DNA from 3 places in the Flavobacterium sp. FlaQc-52 genome. Region 3 is predicted to be linked to each of the others. Evidence: riboswitches for the same ligand, from Rfam matches in the RefSeq annotation. Region 3 holds a riboswitch; each other region holds the start of a gene.

Region 1 (2,274 bases), on a different contig from region 3:
GTTTTGCTTTTTTTATTAAAGTTCAAACTTCTTTCAGAATCTATAGTACTTTTTCAAATTCAGGATTCAATAGCACTTTTTCAAATTTTCTTATTGTTTATTTCAGCTCATGCTTTGAGTCGTTTGGCAGCGATTAGTATCATTTTCACTCATGAGTATTCACGTGATGATGCTTCAAGTAAAAGCAAACCCATTGCTAAAAGCAATACCTGGAAAGAAATTTTGGGTTCCTTTTTCTTTGGATTACTTCCTTTAATTGTGCTGTCCTATTTTAAATACCAGATTCTTTTGGTTCTAATTCCTGTTTTTTTGACCCGTTATTTTTTAGCGCGTTACTTTCAGAAATGGATTGACGGTTATACGGGTGACTGCTTGGGAGCTACGCAACAGGTGTGCGAAGTTGTATATTATTTAGCGCTTCTTTTTTTATGGAAATTTATTTAGTACGTCATACCGAAACGGTTTGCGAAAAAGGCATTTGCTACGGACAGTCTGATGTTGCTCTAGCAGAACCTTTTGAACTTATTTTTAAAAATATCCTTTCGCAATTGCCACAAGAAGCGATTCTCTTCTCAAGCCCTTTACAACGCTGTGTAATTTTAGCAAAACACATTCAAAACGAAATCAAAACCATTTCTTATCAGGAAGACAAAAGACTAATGGAAATGAATTTTGGCGATTGGGAAATGAAAGGCTGGAATGACATTCTACCCGAACAACTTAATCCGTGGATGGAAGATTTTGTGAATGTTCACGCTACAAATGGAGAATCTTTTATTGAATTACATGACAGAACCGGCGCTTTTTTATCAGAGCAAATTTCAAAAAAAGCAGAACAACCGATAATTGTTGTTACCCATGCAGGAGTCATCAGAAGCCTGCTTTGCCACCATACTTCACTCCCGCTGAAAGATGCTTTTCAGAATAAAGTCGATTTTGGACAAGTCGTCAAAATAAACCTACAGCTGTAAATTTGTTTTAGGAATTCACATAAAAAACAAACCAAATTTGAAAATTCAATAATTTTAACTTTATCTTTGCAAAAAATTTAAGGTTGTGTTACTGATTTATTTAGCACATTAAAAAGGGAATCAAGTAAAAACTTGAGCTGTACCCGCAACTGTAAGCTTAGTTCAGAAATGAATGCTTGTTGTTAACTACAAAACCACTGCTCGCTTTGGCGAATGGGAAGGTAAACAACAAGACGCGAGCCAGGAGACCTGCCTTTGTAACTAATATCGAACTCTCGGGAACAAGAGTGTAGAAATTATGACTTTAAAAAAACGATTGTCTTTTTGTTTGCTCTTATTGTGTCAGATCCTTTTGGCACAGAACGATTCTATAACAAAATTGAAAGAAGTGGTTGTTTCGGACACCAATCTTAAAAAATACTCGGGTACACAGTCTGTTCAAACCTTGAATGATTCGATTATCAATAAAAACGAGGCTTTGCTAACTGATTTATTAAATTATAATTCAACAATTTATTTTAAAGAGTACGGTCGCGGAATGCTTTCTACTGTTTCATTTAGAGGAACCAGCGCTTCGCAGACTGCCGTAATTTGGAATGGTATTAATATCAACTCTCAAATGAATGGAAGTACTGATTTTAATACAATCTCAGGTTCTGATTATAACTCTGTCACCGTAAAAGCAGGTGGAGGAAGTGTCATTTACGGAAGTGGGGCAATTGGAGGAACAGTACATTTAAACAACGATTTAGGTTTTTATGATCGTTTTGAAAACACCTTAAGATTAAATTACGGGAGTTTTAACACCATTGGAGTTAACTACAAAACAAATATTTCAAACAAAAAATGGAGCGCTCAAATTGGTTTTTCTAAAAATAGTTCGACCAATGATTACAAATATCTGGATCGATATACCTGGAGAGGAGAACAACGTTGGAATCAAAATGGAGAATACGATGTTTTTACAATGAGTGCCAATTTGGGATATAAGTTTGACGCTAAAAATAGTTTAAAATTATATAGCCAAACTTCTAATACAGATCGAAATACTTCTTTGATTACAGAAACGGATACTAAAAGCAAGTATATAAATGGTTTCAATAGAAATTTATTGGAATACGATGGCGATTTTGGGAAATTGAAAACAAATTTCAAAACCGCCTATATCTTTGAAAATTACCAATATTACGAAGATAATACAAAGGACTATTTTAGTTATGGTAAAACCGAAAGCTTGACAACAAAACTAGATTTAGCAGGCATACTATCTAAATCTATACAAATAAATGCTATCGTAGATTAC
Region 2 (2,274 bases), on a different contig from region 3:
TTACTTGTCCGTATGGCGTCCATGGCAACCAACCTTTACCTGCTACATGTGCTCTATATCCACTTGTCGCTTCAGCTGCTTTGCCAGTCAGTTTCTTTTCAGTGGCCAGTTCATTCAACTTTTTAAAATAAGCATCGCTTCCGGCTGCTTCTTTGGTTAAATTCCCTGTCTCAAAATCATAAGAATTTCTCAGTATCTCGATTTCACTTTTCTTATTCGATAACTCAAACTCCTTTACCATTAAGCTGATAATTTCGGGTGGAATATTTTGTAAGATCTTGCCATCCGGATCAACGGCAAATTTCAATTCTTTGTTTTGCTCCACAGCCGATGGCTCCTGAGCAATTTCATCTGTTTGACAAGAAATAAAAAGGGATACTAAAAAAGCAACTAAAATAATTTTTGTTTTCATAATACAATGATTGGTTAATTAATGGTTAATACTAATGCTTAATTTTACTTGATTTAACAAAAAATACATTTATACATTATCAGTCAACGACTTAACACTATAACATTTTCAGCAATACATCTTCAAAACAATCTATTTTTAATCATTCTACTATATCAAATATATAAAAATAGTTTTAGTATCATGAGAAATTTCGTATTATATAACCCGCCGTTAAAAAATTTATTCTACCATTTATTTGGGCTGTCTTATAAAAAGGAACCTCGAAAAAGACACTTATTTTTTTTTGAAATTAACATTAAAAGCACCAAAGAGTTTATTTACATTTGTACGCGCAATGGTTCAACTGCATTTTTCGGTGTAGTTGATTAAAAGGGAATTAGGTGCAAATCCTGAACAAGCCCGTTACTGTAAGTTTCATACAACATTTTGACAGATTGCTGTTGATTTTTCAAATCTCCAAAATCTAATCTTTTGCCACTGCATTTTTAGAAATGTGGGAAGGTTGCTCAAAATGGAAACAAGTCAGGAGACCTGCCACTGCTTAATAGTTTAAAGTTTTCGTGGAGCAAAACTTTAAGCCCGAACACAAACATCAAATTCAAATTTGGTTTTCGTTTTCGTTTTTTCGCTTTTAAAGCAAAAACAAGAATAGAAAATAATACTCTTTTCGTTTATGAATAAATTTTTAATTGCATTAGCCACAACTCTATTCCTCACCGGATGTTCCAAAGATGAGACACCTTCCGAAGTGGTATTACCGGAAGTAACATTTGATGAACCAACAAATGGTTTTACAATTGAAAAAATGCAATGGTTTCACCTCCAGCCTAAACTTAAAAATCCGGATAACGTGACTTATACCTGGCTGTTAAATGGAAAAATAATTGCGACCACACTTGATCTAATGTACGTGTTTGCACAAGCCGGAACCTATAAAATTGACTTTAGAGTAAAAAACAATTCCGGTGAAATCTTTAAAAAAATCACCGTTAATGTAAATGAAAAAACCTATCTGAACGGAGTCAAAAATGTCTTTGAATTCTTTCCTGCTCCCGGGCAATTTACAAATGCGCTACCCGAAGCAACTGTAAAAGACACTGACGAAACCATGCGAAAAAAAGCAGAAACGGCACTTACAACAGGAAGCTTGGTAAGTCTTGGCGGATTTGGAGGTTATATCGTAATGGGATTTGACCACACAATTATCAATAAAGAAGGCAACGATTTTATTGTCCTTGGAAATGCGTTCAGCAATTGGGGCGAACCCGGTATAATCATGGTTTCCAGCGATGTAAACAACAACGGAAAAGCAGATGACGAGTGGTACGAAATTGCAGGCTCAGAGCACAATAAACCAACAACAATCAAAAATTACGAACTGACGTATTACCAACCCAAAAGTGAACCTGAAAACCCATCGGAACCCAATTACATTCGTTGGACTGATAATCAAGGACAAACAGGTTATATCTCTAAAAATGCTTATCATAGCAATCCTTTCTATCCAACCTGGAAAGGCACCAGCATTACCCTAAAAGGAACTTTCTTAAAAGCCAATATATACGATAAATCCGGAACAGGCACGTATTGGGTAAACCCCGCCTACGACTGGGGCTATGCCGACAATTGGTCCAACACCGATGAAAAAGCCCAAATCGATATCAGTTGGGCCGTAGACAAAAAAGGAAACCCTGTAAAACTACAAGGAATTAACTTCATCAAAGTCTACAATTCAAACCGTGCCGAAGGTGGATGGCTAGGGGAAGTTTCTACCGAAGTTTCGGGCTTTAAAGATTTGAATTTATAATAGTTTCAAGCTATTGGTTTATACGAGAAACCATCGTGAACTTTATATAAAA
Region 3 (2,274 bases):
CTCCAAGTCGGTAGGAACTGGCAAGAGAAACTAAGGCGGTATAACGTTGCGGATAAGAAAATAAGGTTTGAATTCCTTTTCGTGTTGCGTTTAATCGGTTGTATTGCAGATCTGTGGACAACGAAACATCCCACGTTGGTGTTATACTGTACATATTAACGGCAGAAAAATAGATTTCCTGTTGGTAGTAACTATCGTCAGATTGGGCGCCTTCGGTTACTGTTTCTCCTAAAATTCGGGTCGTATCTCGGGCAACATAATGTGTGTAATCGTAGGCGTATTTTGCTCTGGCCTGAAATTTATACTTCTCGCTAACTTCTTTCACTAAAAAAGCCTGAGCGAAAAAATTCTTATCATATTGCCTGAAACCGTCTTTGAACTTATTCGCCACAATAGCTCCCGGTGCTCCCCTATCTGAATCGTAATAATACACCTTGGCATCCCAGGAACCTTTATTTATTTTTCCGTAAAGCCCTGATTCTACTCTTAAAGCTTCAATATCACTGTTCATTCGGGTCGCTGTAGTATCATAAGCCAAAGAACCATCCTGATTGTTTCTGGTGTATCTGTATTTGTACTGCCCATTAGACTTGATGTACTCTGAACTAACACTCATGCTTACTTTGTCGCTCAACTTCTGCTCCCATCGGAATGAAGGATTGATATAGTTGATAGACATCGTTTTGTAACGGACTAAAAGATTCGTTTTTTTGGCACCTTCAAAAACTGGTCGTTTCGTTCTTAAGTAAATCGTAGAGGCAGCAGCAAAGTCTTTGGCAGATTGAAATATTTCGCTTTTTTGTCCGTTGTACATGGTTAAAGATTCCATGTCGTCTAAGGAATATTTCCCTAAATCTGTAACTCCGTTTTGTGCATTGCCCAGTTGAATTCCGTCATAAAAAACACCTACATGATGAGTTCCCATATTACGTACATCAACCGTTTTAAGGCCACCAAGTCCGCCATAGTCTTTGATTTGGGTTCCTGCAAAATATCGAAGTGCGTCGGCAACGTTATGGCTGGCCAGGTTTTCGAGTAATTTTCCTGAAAGCGTTTGTACGGGAATTACCTCCTGAAAAGGTTTTGATTTTAGGACGACCTCTTTTAAAACCCGTAAACTGTCCTTTTTTACCTGAGCTTGAGGTAAAAACGGGATCAATACAATAAAAAAGAATACAAGCGTTTTTGTGGTATTATGCATCACTGATTTTATTAAATAAACTTTCAGAGATGTAAATAACAAGAAGCAATAAGACACATTCCGTCTATAAAAATAGCAGGGAATATTCTTGTTCTTCAACTTTATACCACGAAAGTCTTAAACTATGTGATTATGGCAGGTCTCCTGACTTATTCTATCTTTAAAACAGCCTTCCCATTCGCTGTAGCAAACAGTGGCATTAGAAACGTTTAAAGACTTATATAGAACTTACAGTAGCGGGTCTGCTCAGGATTTACACCTGATTCCCTTTTAACTATTCTCTAAAAAAACTTAGAAAAATAGACCAAAATCTGCGGCAAATATACAATTATCTTTATAATATTAAGAACTATTTAATACAATTGCTCTTACCCTAATAAAATAAAAACATCTTCCGAGTGAAAAGACTTTTAATTACTGGTATCTTATTGAATCCAAATAAGTAGAAAACAACAAAAAAAATAAAACCAAAAAGCCGAAAACGTAAGTTTCCGGCTTTTTAAATTTTTGGAATTTGGAATTCACACTATTGTCAATTCCGAGATACTAAAAATCACACAAGTTGCTCCATTCTCTATTTTTCGCAATTTTGTCATACTGAGGGACGAAGTATCTTCACGAGTAATTCCGTAAAGTAAAGCGCAACGGTATGGATTCAGCAAACGTAGATCCTTCGTTCCTCAGGATGACAAACTGTGCAGAGTTTCTGGTGCTATTTCTCGACTTCGCTCGAAATGACAGAAAAACAAATTAGCGTTTGGAATTTGGAATTTGGAATTTGGAATTTCAAAATATTAAAATTTAACTCCTCTTATCCGGTCTGATAATCATTCTCAAAGATTGATCTCGTGCAAAATAAGCCACCATCCAGTTCCAGAACGTATTCAGTCTGTTTCTATAAGTAATTAACGATATTAAGTGTATAAACAACCAAATAATCCAGGCAAAAAATCCTTTAAAATGCCATTTTGGACTTGGTAAATCTACTACAGCTTTATTTTTTCCTATAATGGCCATCGAGCCTTTATCGTTGTAAGTAAAAGCTTTAAGAGGCTTCTTGTGAACCATCGCTT

The links. A riboswitch is a leader RNA that binds a small molecule or an ion and turns the genes downstream of it on or off. The one in region 3 is predicted to bind cobalamin.
Region 1: it holds a riboswitch for cobalamin, as region 3 does, so the genes downstream of both, ACHRV5_RS15120 (TonB-dependent receptor plug domain-containing protein) here and ACHRV5_RS02590 (TonB-dependent receptor) in region 3, are expected to answer to the same signal.
Region 2: it holds a riboswitch for cobalamin, as region 3 does, so the genes downstream of both, ACHRV5_RS12910 (PKD-like domain-containing protein) here and ACHRV5_RS02590 (TonB-dependent receptor) in region 3, are expected to answer to the same signal.

The regions. Positions count from the first base shown of each region.
Region 1 covers NZ_JBIPCV010000008.1:203,578-205,851, reverse strand. Annotated here, with positions in the region: gene ACHRV5_RS15130 (adenosylcobinamide-GDP ribazoletransferase) at 1-444, shown strand, start outside; gene cobC (alpha-ribazole phosphatase) at 429-971, shown strand; cobalamin riboswitch at 1,035-1,243, shown strand; gene ACHRV5_RS15120 (TonB-dependent receptor plug domain-containing protein) at 1,270-2,274, shown strand, end outside.
Region 2 covers NZ_JBIPCV010000006.1:171,141-173,414, reverse strand. Annotated here, with positions in the region: gene ACHRV5_RS12915 (hypothetical protein) at 1-412, opposite strand, end outside; cobalamin riboswitch at 734-969, shown strand; gene ACHRV5_RS12910 (PKD-like domain-containing protein) at 1,089-2,222, shown strand.
Region 3 covers NZ_JBIPCV010000001.1:597,072-599,345, forward strand. Annotated here, with positions in the region: gene ACHRV5_RS02590 (TonB-dependent receptor) at 1-1,201, opposite strand, end outside; cobalamin riboswitch at 1,318-1,525, opposite strand; gene ACHRV5_RS02595 (NAD(P)/FAD-dependent oxidoreductase) at 2,003-2,274, opposite strand, start outside.